3 regions of the Kribbella endophytica genome follow, and region 3 is predicted to be linked to each of the others. Evidence: riboswitches for the same ligand, from Rfam matches in the RefSeq annotation. Region 3 holds a riboswitch; each other region holds the start of a gene.
What was found. A riboswitch is a leader RNA that binds a small molecule or an ion and turns the genes downstream of it on or off. The one in region 3 is predicted to bind cobalamin.
Positions count from the first base shown of each region.

Region 1: linked by a shared signal. The riboswitch ahead of metE (5-methyltetrahydropteroyltriglutamate--homocysteine S-methyltransferase) and the one ahead of ACYVIO_RS40930 (ribonucleoside-diphosphate reductase subunit alpha) in region 3 are both predicted to bind cobalamin.
Region 2: linked by a shared signal. The riboswitch ahead of ACYVIO_RS09370 (ABC transporter substrate-binding protein) and the one ahead of ACYVIO_RS40930 (ribonucleoside-diphosphate reductase subunit alpha) in region 3 are both predicted to bind cobalamin.

Region 1 is NZ_BAAGUR010000004.1:399,181-404,345, reverse strand. It holds gene rocD (ornithine--oxo-acid transaminase) at 1-15, opposite strand, end outside; gene metE (5-methyltetrahydropteroyltriglutamate--homocysteine S-methyltransferase) at 89-2,392, opposite strand; cobalamin riboswitch at 2,511-2,727, opposite strand; gene ACYVIO_RS33705 (potassium transporter Kup) at 2,815-4,734, shown strand; gene ACYVIO_RS33700 (MarR family winged helix-turn-helix transcriptional regulator) at 4,742-5,165, opposite strand, start outside.
Region 2 is NZ_BAAGUR010000001.1:1,960,093-1,965,257, reverse strand. It holds gene ACYVIO_RS09380 (FecCD family ABC transporter permease) at 1-577, opposite strand, end outside; gene ACYVIO_RS09375 (FecCD family ABC transporter permease) at 574-1,542, opposite strand; gene ACYVIO_RS09370 (ABC transporter substrate-binding protein) at 1,710-2,738, opposite strand; cobalamin riboswitch at 2,763-2,951, opposite strand; gene ACYVIO_RS09365 (hypothetical protein) at 3,102-4,076, opposite strand; gene ACYVIO_RS09360 (RBBP9/YdeN family alpha/beta hydrolase) at 4,160-4,750, opposite strand; gene ACYVIO_RS09355 (MFS transporter) at 4,829-5,165, opposite strand, start outside.
Region 3 is NZ_BAAGUR010000007.1:239,497-244,661, forward strand. It holds gene ACYVIO_RS40915 (DUF2255 family protein) at 1-203, shown strand, start outside; gene ACYVIO_RS40920 (class I SAM-dependent methyltransferase) at 196-1,107, opposite strand; gene ACYVIO_RS40925 (DinB family protein) at 1,429-2,010, shown strand; cobalamin riboswitch at 2,069-2,225, shown strand; gene ACYVIO_RS40930 (ribonucleoside-diphosphate reductase subunit alpha) at 2,357-5,165, shown strand, end outside.

The DNA.
Region 1 (5,165 bases), on a different contig from region 3:
CACCGGATCGATCACGGGGCCGTCCTCTCGAGGCTCAGGGGTAACAGGTGGTACAGCGAAGCATAACTCTGTACCACCTGCTACGGAATCAGCTGAGCTGTTCGCGGACAGTCCGGGCCGCGCCGACCAAGTTGTCGAGCGAGTCGCGGACCTCGGGCCAGCCGCGGGTCTTCAGGCCGCAGTCGGGATTGACCCACAGGCGCTCGGCCGGGATCGCGGCCAGGCCCTTCTCCAGCAGCGAGACGACCTCCGGCGTACCGGGCACGCGCGGGGAGTGGATGTCGTAGACGCCCGGCCCGACGCCACGCGGGTAGCCGGCGTCGCCGAGCTCGTGGGCGACCTGCATGTGCGAACGGGCCGCTTCGAGGCTCGCGACGTCGGCCTCCATCTCGTCCAGCGCGTTGAGGATGTCGCCGAACTCGACATAACACATGTGCGTGTGGATCTGAGTGTCCGCACGCACGCCGCTGGTCGTCAGCCGGAACACCTCGGTGCCCCAGTTCAAGTACGCCGCACGGTCGGCCTGCCGCAGCGGCAGGGTCTCGCGCAGGGCCGGCTCGTCGACCTGGATCACCGCGGCGCCGGCCGCTTCCAGGTCGTTCACCTCGTCCCGCAGCGCCAGCGCGACCTGACGTGCGGTGTCGCTGCGCGGCTGGTCGTCACGGACGAACGACCAGGCGAGCATCGTCACCGGTCCGGTCAGCATGCCCTTGACCGGACGCTCGGTCTGCAGCTGCGAGTACGCCCACCAGCGAACCGTCATCGGCTCCGGGCGGGAGATGTCGCCGACCAGCACCGGCGGCCGGACGTACCGGGTGCCGTACGACTGGACCCAGCCGTGCTGCGTCGCCAGGTACCCGTCGAGCTGCTCGGCGAAGTACTGGACCATGTCGTTGCGCTCGGGCTCACCGTGCACGAGAACGTCGAGCCCGGCCTTCTCCTGGAACGCGAGCACCTCCTGGATCTCGGCCTCGATGCGCTCGTCGTACTGCGTCGCGTCGATCCGCCCGGCGCGCAGGTCGGCGCGCGCCTTGCGCAGCTCGCCGGTCTGGGGGAACGAGCCGACAGTGGTGGTCGGGAGCAACGGCAGACCGAGCCGCGCCTGCTGGGCGGCGCTGCGTTCGGCGTACGGCGTGGAGCGGCGGCTGTCCGCCGCGGTGACGGCGGCGACCCGCGCCCGGACGTCCGGGTTGTTGGTCAGCGCCGAGCCGCTCCGGGAGTCCAGGGCTGCCCGGTTCGCGTTCAGCTGGTCGGCGATCGCTTCGGCGCCTTCGGTGAAGCCATGGGTCAGCGTGGCGATCTCGGCGGACTTCTGCCGGGCGAACGCCAGCCAGCGCGCGACCTCGGGGTCGATGCCGTCCTCGGCTGCGACGTCGTACGGGACGTGCAGGAGCGGGCACGACGCGCTGACGTCGACCTGACCGGCCAGCGAGCGCAGCCGGGTCAGCGTGGCCAGCGACTTGGTCAGGTCGTTGATCCAGATGTTGCGGCCGTTGACGACGCCCGCGACGAGCCGCTTGGAGCGGACCTCGGAGGACGCGACCAGATCGTCGAGGTTGCCCTCCGCGGGACCGGTGAAGTCGATCGCCAGGCCCTCGACCGGCGACTTGGCGAGCACAGGCAGCGCCTTGCCGAGCCGGTCGAAGTACGACGCGACGAGCAGGCGCGGGCGATCGGTCAGACCGCCCAGTACGGCGTACGCGCGGGCGGTCAGGTCGAGCTCGTCGGGCGAGCGGTCCTGGACCAGGGCGGGCTCGTCCAGCTGCACCCAGCCGGCGCCGGCGGCGCGCAGGTCGGCGAGCACTTCGGCGTACACGGGCAGGATCTTGTCGAGCAGCGACAGTGGCTCGAAGTGCTCGTCGACGCCCGGCGCGGGCTTGGCCAGCAGCAGGTAGGTGATCGGGCCGACGACGACCGGCCTGGCGGTCAGGCCGAGATCGAGTGCTTCGCGAAGCTCGGCGACCTGCTTGCTGGTGTCGGCGGTGAAGGTGGTGTCGGGGCCGAGCTCGGGGACGAGGTAGTGGTAGTTGGTGTCGAACCACTTGGTCATCTCGAGCGGCGCGACCTCCTGGGTGCCGCGAGCCATCGCGAAGTACCCGTCCAGCGGGTCCGCGGCCACGGCCGCCCGGTGCCGCTCGGGGATCGCGCCGAGCAGGACCGACGTGTCGAGCACGTGGTCGTAGTACGAGAAGTCACCGGTGGGGACCTCGTCGATGCCGTCGGCAGCGAGTTGCTGCCAGTTGGCCTTGCGCAGTTCGGCGGCGGTCTGCCGGAGGGCGTCCGCGTTGACGGTGCCCTTCCAGTAGCCCTCGATGGCCTTCTTCAGCTCGCGGTTCGGGCCTTGGCGCGGGTAGCCGTACACGGTGGATCGTGCGGCTGACTGGGTGTTCAAGTGTCTCTCCTTGGCGAGGCAGTCTCGAAGACCCCGTACCCCGGAGAACAGCAGGCAGGCGCGACAGGTCGCGCACGGCCGACCTTCCCACGAGGTCACGCGGTCACCGCCGTACGACGACGTACGGCGGGCAGGGGCAGGTCTTCGGACTCGTGGGCGCGTCCGTCGTTCCGGACACCTACTGGCCGTCGCTTCCCAGACCGGTCCTCCGGTCCAGTGCTGATGACGGCGGTCGTTCCCACTCACCGCTGCGGGGCAGTCCCGGAGTTCCACCGGGTTCCCTCTTACGACGACCCGACTGGCGATCGGGCCGAACCACTGCGTCACCACTTTCTCACAGAATTCTCACAGCACCAGGCGAGTGTGATCGGTCTGCCAGCCAACTGGGGGTGGTTCAATGCGCGCGTGAACAGGCTGACGCGATGACCGCCGATGAAGCGGACGGCCGCGTGCAGTCCCGGACCCTGCTGACCATCGGCGCGCTCGGCGTCGTGTTCGGGGATATCGGGACCAGCCCGATCTACACGATCCAGACCGTGTTCAACCCCGGCGACCCGCACCCGGTGCCGGTCTCGGCCGACAGCGTGTTCGGGATCGTGTCGCTGATCTTCTGGGCGGTCACGATCATCGTGACGATCAAGTACGTGCTGCTGGTGCTGCGCGCGGACAACCAGGGCGAGGGCGGCATCCTCGCGCTGATCACGCTGATCCGCAGCCACGGGACCAACGGCAGCCGGCGGACCAAGGTGATCCTGGCCGGGCTCGGCATCTTCGGCGCGTCGCTGTTCTTCGGCGACTCGATGATCACGCCGGCCATCTCGGTGCTGTCCGCGGTCGAGGGTCTGAAGGTCGTCCAGCCGGGGCTCGACGCGTACGTCGTACCGATCACCGCGACGATCATCGTGGTGCTGTTCACGCTGCAACGCCTCGGCACCGGCCGGATCGGCCGGTCGTTCGGTCTGGTGATGGTGCTGTGGTTCGTCACCATCGGTGCCGCCGGCATCGGCGGGATCACGCGGCACCCGGAGATCCTGAAGGCGCTGTCGCCGACGTACGCGATCGGCTTCCTGACCAACCACTTCGGCCACGCGTTCTTCGCGCTGGCCGCGGTCGTGCTCGCGATCACCGGCGCCGAGGCCCTGTACGCCGACCTCGGGCACTTCGGCCGCGCGCCGATCACCCGGGCCTGGCTGATCCTCGTGTTCCCGGCGTGCATCCTGAGCTACCTCGGCCAGGGCGCGCTGGTGCTGAAGGACGAGTCGTCGGTCAGCAGCCCGTTCTTCCTGCTCGTGCCCGAGTGGGGACGGATCCCACTGGTTCTGCTCGCCACTGCGGCGACTGTCATCGCGTCTCAAGCGGTCATCACCGGTGCGTTCTCGGTCGCCCGCCAGGCGGTGCAGCTCGGCTACCTGCCGCGGCTGCGGATCCTGCACACGTCGAGCAAGACGATCGGGCAGATCTACGTGCCGTGGATCAACTGGGCGCTGATGATCTCGGTGCTGACGCTGGTCTTCGCGTTCCAGACCTCCGCCGCGCTCGCGTTCGCCTTCGGCATGGCGGTCACGGCCACGGTCACGATCAACACCGTGCTGTTCTTCTACATCGTCCGCAAGCAGTGGGGTAAGCCGATGTGGGTGGTGATCGGCGGAGGAGCAGTCTTCCTGTCGATCGAGCTGCTGTTCCTCGCGGCGAACCTGACCAAGCTCGTCCACGGCGCCTGGCTGCCGCTGCTGATCGGCATCACGGTCTTCACCGTGCTCACCACCTGGCAGCGCGGGCGTTCGCTGGTCACTGCCCGCCGCGAGCGTCAGGAAGGCTCGCTGACGACGTTCATCAACGAGCTGCACGAGGCGCAGCCGCCGCTACGCCGGGTGCCCGGTACGGCGGTCTTCCTCAACCGTGGCAAGGACACTGTGCCGCTGGCGATGCGCGCGAACGTCGAGCACAACCACATCCTGCACGAGAACGTCGTGATCCTGTCGATCGAGACCGAGCCGGTGCCGACGGTCGAGGACGCGGAGCGGATCACGATCGACGACCTCGGGTTCGACGACGACCGGATCGTCCACGTGACGGCCCGCTTCGGTTATGTCCAGACGCCGGACGTGGCCGCCGTTCTGCGGCTGGCGGCCGAGCAGAGCTCCGAGGTGGCGTCGCTGGATCTGAGCGACACGTCGTACTTCCTGTCGACGATCGAACTGCGGCTCGGTGAGCACCCGGACATGGCGCGCTGGCGGAGCCGGCTGTTCGTGGCCACGTCGCACATCAGCGCCGACGCCGCCGAGTACTTCGGGCTGCCTCGCGACCGGGTGGTCATCATGGGATCGCGGATCGACGTCTAGGCCTGCCTTATTCCTCGGGGCTGCGGCCGCGCTGGTGGTCGGTGATGTCGTGGAACATCTGCTTGAACTGCCGGTAGTTCTTCGCGCCCAGCCGCTCGGCGTGCCGGGCCTCGATATCGTCCACGATCGCGTCGGCGGCCCGCATCTGGGCCAGCCCGCGCTCGGTCGGACAGACGAGCTTGGCGCGCCGGTCGCTCGGGTCGGGATGGCGTTCCAGGTAGCCGAGGGCTTCGAGCTCGTCGACCAGCGTGCCGATGATCTGCTTGTGCTGACCGGACAGCCGGGACAGCTCGGTCGCCCGGACGCCTTCGGGGGCGAGATAGGCCAGTACGGCGCCGTGGCGGTACTTGAGGTCGTCGAACCCCTGCGTCGCCAGCGTCGCGAACATCTCCCGCTGGACCGCGAACAGCAGTCGTCCGGACAGCACGCCC
Region 2 (5,165 bases), on a different contig from region 3:
CGGACAGCCACATCAGCGCGCTCTTGGCGGTGTAGATGTCGGCCAGGGTCAGCAGGTACGCCGTGAGCGAGCCGATGATCGCGGTGACGCCGATCCCGACCAGCACCAGCCGATAGCCGGCAACCCCACGTTTGAAGGCGAACAGATAGATGGTGATTGCCGTTAGCAACGACCCGCCGAGCGCTCCGACCGGCAGCCAGAACGGGCTGGCGCCGAGGATCGTGATCACCACGACGGCTGCCAGGGCCGCGCCGGCGTTGATTCCGATCAGGTCGGGGCTGACCAGCGGGTTCCGCGCGAGCCGCTGGAAGATCGCACCCGATACGGCGAACGCGAACCCGACGCCGAGCCCGACGAGGACTCGGGGCAGCCGGTTGTTCACCACCACGTCGGTCATGATCAGCGAGCCGTCACCCGCGAGCGTGCTGAGGACTTGTGCGAGCGGGATCTCGTAGTCCCCGATCGTCAAGGAATAGGCGCCCACAGCAACAGCTCCCAGCAGACCAAGGAGCGTGACGACCACCCCGCCGAGATCGAGCCGGCCCGAAAGAGGACCGATCCGCACAGCCCGGCTCACAGCTCGGCCAGCCTTTGCCGGCGTACCAATGCAATGAAGAGCGGGGCTCCGACCAGCGCTGTGATGATGCCGACCTGCAGTTCGTCCGGACGGACCACCAGGCGACCGACCACGTCCGCGAGCAGCAACAACGTCGGCGCGAGGACGAGCGAGTACGGCAGGATCCAGCGGTAGTCCGCGCCGACGATCGCTCGCGCGACATGCGGTACGGCGAGGCCGACGAACCCGATCGGGCCCGCCATCGCGGTCGCCGTACCGGCCAGCAGCATGATCGCGAGTCCTGCCAGCACTCGGACAAGCCCGACTCTGGTGCCGAGGGTTGTCGCCAGTTCCTCGCCCAGTGCCAGCTGGTTCAGCGACCGGCCGAGCACCAGCGCCAACACGATGCCTACAGCAACGAACGGCAACGCCTGACCGACGATCGGCCCGGTCGCCAGCGTGAGCGACCCGACCACCCAGAACCGGAACTCGTTCAGCGTCGACAGATCGAGCAACGTCGCCGCCGACGTGACCGACCCGAGCATGGCCGACAACGCAGCCCCGGCCAATGCGAGTTTGACCGGCGTCGCCCCACCGCGCCCGAGAGCGCCGACGAGGTAGACCACGACGGTCGCCACCAGCGCGCCGCCCATCGCGAACCACACGTACCCGGTCAGGCTCGTCACCCCGAAGACCCCGATCGCCGCGACGACAGCGACCGCGGCACCGGCGTTGACGCCGAGGATCCCCGGGTCGGCCAACGCGTTGCGCGTGACGCCCTGCATCAGCGCGCCGGCCATGCCGAGCGCCGCGCCTGCCATCAGGCCGGTCGCGGTCCGCGGCAGGCGCAGGTACCGGATCACCCGATCGGTGTCGGACCCGGTGAAGTCGGCCGCCGCGAGATACACATCCCGAGGCGCGAACCATTCCGTACCGGCGAGCAACGACAACAGCACAGCCGCCAGCAGTACGACGAAGGCGACCACGAGCCCACCGGACTTCGTCAGCCCGTGGTGCAGAAGGCCCCCAGAGCCGTCGGCTCCGCGCCGGCCATCAGATCCCCGGCGAACGCCAGCGTCCCGAGGACCCTCCGTGCGATCGCCAGCTCCCGGCCGACCGGCAAATCCCGGTCGGCCGTCAGTGGTCTGCGCGGTCACTTGATCAGGTCGGGATGGATGATCTTCGCGATCAGTTCGGTCGAGTTCGCGCCGCGGACGCCGGCCGAGTGGTGCGCGAACAACCACGGGACGACCTGCTTGTTCTTGACCGCTGTCAGGTTCGCGAACGCCGGGTTCGTCATCAGCTTGTCGACGTCCGGCTGCCCTTGGGCCTCGGTCAGCGTCGCGTCGCAGCAGGCGCTGATCAGCACGTAGTCCGGGTCGGCCTTGATGAACTCCTCGACGCTGATCTTCACGTTCCGCTTCGAGGTCAGCCCCGCGAACGCGTTCACCCCACCGGCCTGCTTGATCAGCACCGTGCCGAAGTCCGGCCCACCGGACACGGTCATCCCGCCGCCCTCGAGCCCGGGCCGCACGATCGCGACCGTCGGCTTGCCGGCGCTCTTCACCTTCGCCTCGACCGCGGCGATCCGCGTCTTCTGGTCCGCGATCACCTGCTCGGCCTTGTCGCTCGCGCCGAACAGCTTGCCCAGGTCGCGCAGATCGGCGTACACGTTGTCCATCGAGACCGTCGACGGGTCGATCGCCTCGTCGCCCTTGCCGTCCGCGGTCGGGCACAGCGGGCTGAAGATCCACGTCTGGACGCCGAGGTCGGACAGCGACTTGCGGCTGCCGAAGCTGCCGTCGCTGCCGGCCGCGTTGAAGATGTCGTTGAAGCCGGACAGCACGAAGTCCGGGTTCAGGCTGAGCAGCTCCTCGCGGCTCGGCATGTTCTTGTAGTACTTGCGGTCCTGCTGCGCGGCGACGTACTCCGGCAGCGGCTCGGAGTCGAGGAACGCGGTGCCGACCAGGCGGTCGGAGATGCCCAGCGCGTGCGCCATCTCGATGGCCGGCTGGTACGCCGCGAACACCCGCTTCGGGGGTCCGTCGACGGTGACGTCGAGCCCGCAGTTCTTCACGGTCGTCGCGCTCGCGCTCGGACCTTCGTCGGCGCCGGCGGTTCCGCAGGCAGCGATCAGGGACAGGAAAACGGCAGCAAGCACTGCCTTGGGTACGACGGCCATGGCGACCGTTCCTCCAACACCTCGTGGACGGGACGCGTCGTGGCCGGTCTCCTGGCTGACGGGACGACCGCATCCGCCGAGCTGACCTTCCCAGCCCCTCCGGGCCAGTGGTCTCACACCTGGTGAACGCTCAGCGGACAATCCCGATCACAGTGGCGAGGGCCGCGCCGGTACTCCACCGGCTTCCCGAACACCACGACCGCCACACCGTAACCCACGCTGCGACTCAGTCGCAGCACGTGGTCCACGGACAGCGTCGGCAGCAGTCGGCGACGCCGCCGCAGGGCGATCGGCGGAGGCGCGTACGACGTACAGGCGACCGCCGCCGCAGGGCGATCGGCAGGCGCGTACGCCGTACAGGCGTCAGCGGGTGTAGAGCGGGGAGATCGCGAGGGCGAAGGTGACCATGTCGTCGGTCTTCACCTTGCTGCCGGGGAGCGGGACCAGGTCGGCGATCTTGTCGGTGCCGACGCGGATCGTGCCGCGGCCGGTGGCGGTGTCGACGTACCCCTCGTCGCCGAGCGGGACCGACTGCGACGTCGGCGCCTTGCGGACCGCGGCCATCGCCGCCTCGGCGTCGGGAACCCGCCGGGCGGTCGTGTAGAGCACAGAGGTCGCGGTGATCCAGCCGCAGACGACGTCGCCCGCGGGCGTCGCGCTGTCGCGGCGGGCCGTGGCCACGGTGCCCATCACCTTGGCGGCGGCGTTCGTCCCGCGGTCGCATTCCGTGCGGGTGATCAGCGGCGCTGCCTCCGGCAGACCCGCGGCCTGGCGCGCGGCCTCCTGCGCCAGTACGACGTACTTGGTCGGCGTCGCCGCCGGTCCCTCGACCTTGTAGAGATGCGTGCCCAGCAAGAACACGGCGAACTTGCTCGTCCCGTAGCCGCCCTGCCCGACGGCGATCGCCCGCGCCGGTTCGGCCTTCGTCGCGGCGTACGCCCGCTGCGCCGCGATCAGGTCGGCCTTGGTCCCCGTCAGCACCGAAACCCCGAGCCGAAGCGCCGGTCCGTCCGGATTCGTGCTCAGCCCCAACTCGCAGATGTCGAAGCTGGGCAACCCGATCTCGGCCGGCACCGGCGTCTGCGGGATCGTCACCGCCGGCGCGGCCAACGTCGTCTGCACCAGCGACTGGTCCATCCGCACGCACAACGTGTCCGCGGCCTGCGCGGTCGGCGGCACGCTCGGCGTATCCGACGGGGTCTCGCTCGGTGTCTCGGTTGGCGTCGTACTGACCGAGACCAGCGGCGGCACACTCGGCGCGGTTTCACCGCTCCCACCACCACAGCCGGCGACGGCCAGACCGGTCAAGGCAAAGACAACTACTGGACGGATACGCATGGTGACCCGACTCTAGCCGCAGCTGCTACTTCCCGACGGCGTAGCGCAGGATCGCGAGGCCCTGACCGGGCTGCTGCCGTACCTCAACCGACCTGACTTGGGCTCCTGTCCGAGGTGATCGCTTCGAGGGCTTCAGGCAGTGCCTCGACGCCATCGGCAGCGAGGAAGTGACCGGCTCCCGGGACGACTGCTGCGGAGGTCCCGAGCAGGCCGGCCAGGCGGTCGGTGTGCGCAGGCGAGACCAACGGATCCGCGTCCGACCGGATGATCGTCAGTTGGTCGACGTACGCGCTGATCCCCTCCACGTCACAGCCGTCGCCGATGAAGCCGTCCAGTTCGGGAAGCGCGGGCAGCGGGTCTACGAACCCCGAGACCAGCACGAGGGTTCCCAGGCGCCAGCCGGCCGGCAGCGACCGGAGATGCCGAAGAACCGCCAGGCACCCCAGGCTGTGCGCGACGATGATCGAGCCCTCGTCCGGGACCCCGACATCGGCGCTCACGGCTGCCGCCCACTGCACGGCGTCCGGCTCCTGCGGGCTCGGCAGGCGCGCGATCGTGACCGAGAATCCGTCCGCCTCGAGTTGCTGTCCCAGCCAACCGAACCAGTGATCCTCAGGCGATGCCGCGTAGCCATGGATGATCGAGGCCCGTCGCCGGGTTGTCCCTGATGTCATACCGCAGGACGGTATGGGGTCACACCAATGTGAAGGTCAAGCCGATCGGGATGAATCGGCATCTTTCCCTGCTCTGCCTTAACCCGGGGTGGCGCGGAGTTCTCGTTCTCGGACCGCGTGTTCGTCGGTGCGGGCGTCGTAGCGCCAGAAGTCCTTGAGCCAGACCGCGGTGCCGATGACGCCGGCTACGCAGAGGATGCCGCCGCTGACGATGGAGGTGCGGACGCTGGTGAGGTCGGCGACGAGGCCGGAGCGGGACTGGCCGCCCAGGGGGCCCAGCGAGTACGACAGCATTTCGATGCCGGCCAGGCGGCCGCGCATCTCGTCGGGGATGGTCTGGTTCCAGATGACGGCGCGGAAGAGGCCGGAGACCATGTCGGCGCCGCCGGCCACCGCGAACATCGCGATCGCGAAC
Region 3 (5,165 bases):
CCTGCATCCGCGTTCCGGGCTTGCAGGCCGACGTCTCCGTCGAGGACGTCGGCACCGGATCGGAGCAGCTACGGCTGAAAGTCGACGAGGCCTACCGCACGAAGTACGCGCGCTACGGCACCTCGACCGTCGACCAGATGGTGGCAGCCGAAGCGGCAGCCACCACGCTGCTACTCACCCCGGAGCATGACCGTCTCAGCTGACCTTCGTCGCCTTCAGTGCGAACAGCAACGGGATCCGTGGCGCATCGTCCGGCAAACGCCACCAGCCTTCTGGCGTCTGGACCATCGACGGCCAGCGCGGCCATTGCAGCACCTCGGACTCGCGCAAGCTGTCGATCCGCAGCCCCGCAGCCGACAGCGTCGTGACCAACTCCCCCAGCCCGTGCATCCACTCGTAGCTGGTGTTGCGGCCGGGCACCTCGTCGCCTGTGTACGTGACAGTCGACTCGTGCGCGATCGCCCCACGCCCTTCCAAGTAGTCGTGCCGCAGCACCAACTCCTCGGACTCCCCCGGCAGCCCAACCGGCCGCAGCGAATTCAGCAACGGATGGAACTCGACGATGTACACGAACCCACCCGGCTTCAGCAGCCCACTGACCACCTCGGCCCACTTCGCCAGGTCAGGCAGATAACAGAGCGCACCCTTGCCCGTGTAGACGACATCGAACTGCCGCCCGCTGAACGCCTCGCCCGCGTCGTACACGTTCGCCCGCACGTACTCGATCCCGGCGCCGGCCGCATCGGCCAACCGCCGCGCCTCGTCCAGCGACCGCCCCGAAAGATCCAGCCCGAACGTCTTCGCGCCCTTCCGGGCAAAGGCGATCGTCTCGGTCCCCAGGTGACACTGCAGGTGCACGACATCCCGCCCGCCGAGCTCCCCCAGGTCGTCCCACTCGTAGTCGGCGAACCAGAACTCCGCCGGCCGCTCGTAGAACGCGCTCGCCGCGTGCAGCGGAGCCCGCGCGTCCCAGTCCGCCTCGTTCGCGGCCACCCGCGCCAGCTCGTCAGCCTCCAACGCCACCGGCTTCTCCTTCTGTCGCCTGGTCCGGTCCTCGTCCTCCCAGTCTCTCCAGGCCCAGGTCCAGGCATCCCCACTCAGGCTCATTTCCGCTCACCCGGCGACACGAGTTTCCCCCTCGGAAGCAGTCCCGTGAGCAGTCACCGCGCCCCCGGACCGTCCCGAGAACGTTCCCCCAGCTCTGCTCACCCAGCGTGACTCTACTCTCGTCGGCCACGCTGAGTAATCACGTTTGGGTCTCACTCCGCACCATCTCCCCGGTCGCGCTCGCACTAGCAGTCGACCACCGGAAGCACCAGCACCGACACGCTGTGCTGATTGACTTTCCGACGTTCGCTCGACCACAATTCGAACACATGTTCGATGCAAGGACAAACCGCGGGGAATCGGGGAGCGTGAGGATCTGTGATGCCGGAACCGTTCGACTGGGACATCCTGGAGCGACCGTCGGCGATGGCGATGGTGCGGGGCCAGCTCGGTTTCAGCTGGATGGTGCTGGCCCAGCGACTGGCCAGACTCACCGACGACGAGTACTTCTGGCGACCGAGCGCGGAGGCACTGACCGTCGTACGGCGCCGGCACGCCGGCCGCTTCCGGTCGCTCGGGTCGGGTGAGTGGGTGGCGCAGTGGCCGGACGAGCCGGACCATCGCGGGCCCCGCACGATCGCCTGGCTGATCGCCCATCTGACCGAGACGTTCTTCGAGCGCTGGGAGTGGACCTTCGGCGAGAAGCTCCAGGGCCGCACCGACATCACGTTGCACGGCAACGCCCGGGACGCGGTCGCCTGGTTGACCCACTGGGTCAACGCCTGGCAGGAGTCCATCGCGGCTTTGGAGGAGGACCAGGCGATGACGGTCGGCCTCAGCCAGGCCACCGAGCTGGACGCCGCGGAGCCGTTCGGCCACGTCGTCCTGCGGCTCAACCGGGAGCTGATCCACCATGGATCGGAGATCATGACGCTCCAGGATCTGCATGCGCTGGCCGCCTGAAACCACTAGATGTGCGACACGCGGCGCGTCAATGCACTACATGTCGGGGTCTACCGCTAATGTTCTGCGTGCTGGTGGTTCTGCCCGGGTGACGCGACCAAGCGCGGCCGGGCGGAGGCAAGAGGGGAATCCGGTGCGAGTCCGGAGCTGCCCCGCAACGGTGAGCGGACAGGTCGTCCGCGAGTCCGAGTACCTGCCACTGGTGCGCGTACCGCCGGTACGCGTCGGTCCGAGACCTCGTGGGTGGGTCGGTGGGCGTCAAGGCAGTCGTACTCGCCGTACTGCCTTGCGTCGCGCGCTCTCGCACAGGTCATGGTCCCCCGGAACTCGCGTGGAGAGAGCGCCTGTGACCATCGTTTCGTCTTCGTCGCCGACCGCATCGGGCACCCTGCCCGACGCGCAGGCCGCGTCCCAGCTGACCGTCGTCCGCCGCGACGGCACCAGCACCGCATTCGACCCGACCAAGATCGCGGTCGCGGTGAGCAAGGCCTTCCTGGCCGTCGAGGGTGCCGAGGCCGGCACCAGCCACCGGGTCCGTGACCTGGTCACCGACCTGACCGCCCGCGTCGTCACGGCCCTGACCAGCCGCGGCGACTCGCGGCGCAGCGTCCAGGTCGAGGACATCCAGGACCAGGTCGAGCTGGCCCTGATGCGCGCGGGAGAGCATCAGGTCGCCCGCGCCTACGTCCTGTACCGCGAAGAGCGCACCAAGGCCCGGACGCCGGCCGACGCGGCCGGGGTCACCGAGGCGCCGGCCGTCACTGTCCGTGCTGCCGACGGAAACACAGCGCCACTGGACGTCGCCCGGCTCCGGCTCGTCATCGCCGAGGCGGCCGCCGGCCTGGACGCCGTCGACCCCGAGCAGATCCTCGACGAGACGCTCGGCTCCTGCTACGACGGCATCGCCCAGCACGAGGTCGAGCTCGCCCTGGTGATGGCCGCCCGGTCGTACGTCGAGACCGAGCCGCAGTACAGCCAGGCCGCCGCGCGCCTGCTGCTCGACCAGATCCGCCGCGAGACGCTCGGCCGCGTGCACGGCGAGCCCCGGCAGGCGACCCAGGCCGACATGAGCACGGCGTACGCCGAGTACTTCCCGCGCTACGTCAGCACCGGGATCGAGGCCGGTCTGCTCGACCCCGAGCTGGCCACCTTCGACCTCCCCCGGCTCGCCGCGGCGATCAAGCCCGAGCGCGACCTGGACTTCGCGTTCCTCGGCCTGCAGACCCTCTACGACCGGTACCTGCTGCACATCGACAAGATCCGGTTCGAGCTGCCGCAGGCGTTCTACCTGCGCGTCGCGATGGGCATGGCGCTCAAGGAGGACGACCGGGAGACGCGGGCGCTGGAGTTCTACGAGCTGCTCAGCTCGTTCCGCTTCATGTCCTCGACGCCGACGCTGTTCAACTCCGGCACCACCCGGCCGCAGCTGTCGTCGTGCTTCCTGACCACGGTCGACGACGACCTGTCCGGCATCTTCGCCGGCATCCGCAACAACGCCCTCCTGGCCAAGTACTCCGGTGGCCTCGGCAACGACTGGACCCCGGTCCGCGGCATCGGCGCCAAGATCCGCGGGACCAACGGCGAGTCGCAGGGCGTCGTACCGTTCCTGAAGATCGCCAACGACACCGCGGTCGCGGTCAACCAGGGCGGCAAGCGCAAGGGCGCGGTCTGCGCCTACCTCGAGACCTGGCACATGGACATCGAGGAGTTCCTCGACCTGCGCAAGAACACCGGTGACGAGCGCCGCCGCACCCACGACATGAACACGGCGAACTGGGTGCCCGACCTGTTCCTGCAGCGGGTCGAGGCCGGCGGCGACTGGACGCTGTTCTCGCCCGACGAGGTCCCGGACCTGCACGACCTGTACGGCGCGGCCTTCGCGACGGCGTACGAGAACTACGAGGCGGCCGCCGATCGCGGCGAGATCCGGGTGTTCCGCCGGGTCAAGGCCGTCGACCTGTGGCGCCGGATGCTGACCGTGCTGTTCGAGACCGGTCACCCGTGGATCACCTTCAAGGACGCCTGCAACCTGCGCTCCCCACAGCAGCACGACGGCGTGGTGCACTCCTCCAACCTGTGCACCGAGATCACGCTGAACACCACCGTCGACGAGACCGCAGTCTGCAACCTCGGCTCGGTCAACCTGGTCGCCCACCTGACCGAGAGCGGTCTGGACGCGGAACTGCTGCGCGACACCGTGAAGACCGCGGTCCGGATGCTCGACAACGTGATCGACGTGAACTTCTACACCACGCCGGAGTCGGAGCGCGCGAACCAGCGGCACCGCCCGGTCGGCCTCGGCCTGATGGGCTTCGCCGACGCGCTGTTCGCGCTGCGCATCCCGTACTCGTCCGACGCGGCCGTCGAGTTCGCCGACGTCTCGATGGAGGCGATCAGCTACCACGCGATCGCGGCGTCGACCGAGCTCGCCGCCGAGCGCGGGACGTACCAGACGTACGACGGATCGCTGTGGAGCCAGGGCGTGCTGCCGATCGACTCGCTCGAGCTGCTGCGTTCGGCGCGCGAGGGCGACGTCCAGCTGGACACCGGCCGGACGCTCGACTGGGAGGCGCTGCGCGCGAAGGTGTTGAAGGACGGCATGCGCAACTCCAACGTGCTGGCGATCGCGCCGACCGCGACGATCTCCAACATCTGTGGGGTCAGCCAATCGATCGAGCCGACGTACAGCAACCTGTTCGTGAAGTCGAACATGTCCGGTGAGTTCACCGTCGCGAACCCGTACCTGGTCGCCGACCTGAAGGCGCGCGGGCTGTGGGACCAGGTGATGGTCTCGGACCTGAAGTACCACGACGGTGTGCTGAGCCGGATCGAGCGGATCCCGGCCGACCTGCGCGAGCTGTACGCGACCGCGTTCGAGATCGAGCCGCTCTGGCTGATCAAGGCGGCGTCGCGGCGGCAGAAGTGGATCGACCAGGCGCAGTCGCTGAACCTCTACATGTCGGCCCCGTCCGGCAAGGCGCTCGACGAGCTGTACCGCTCGGCCTGGCGGTACGGACTGAAGACGACGTACTACCTGCGTTCCCAGTCGGCGACGCACGTCGAGAAGTCGACTCTGAAGGGGACGGACGGTCGACTCAACGCCGTACCGGTCGCCCCGGCCGCAGCTCCGGCACCGGCCGCTCCCGCGGCGGTTC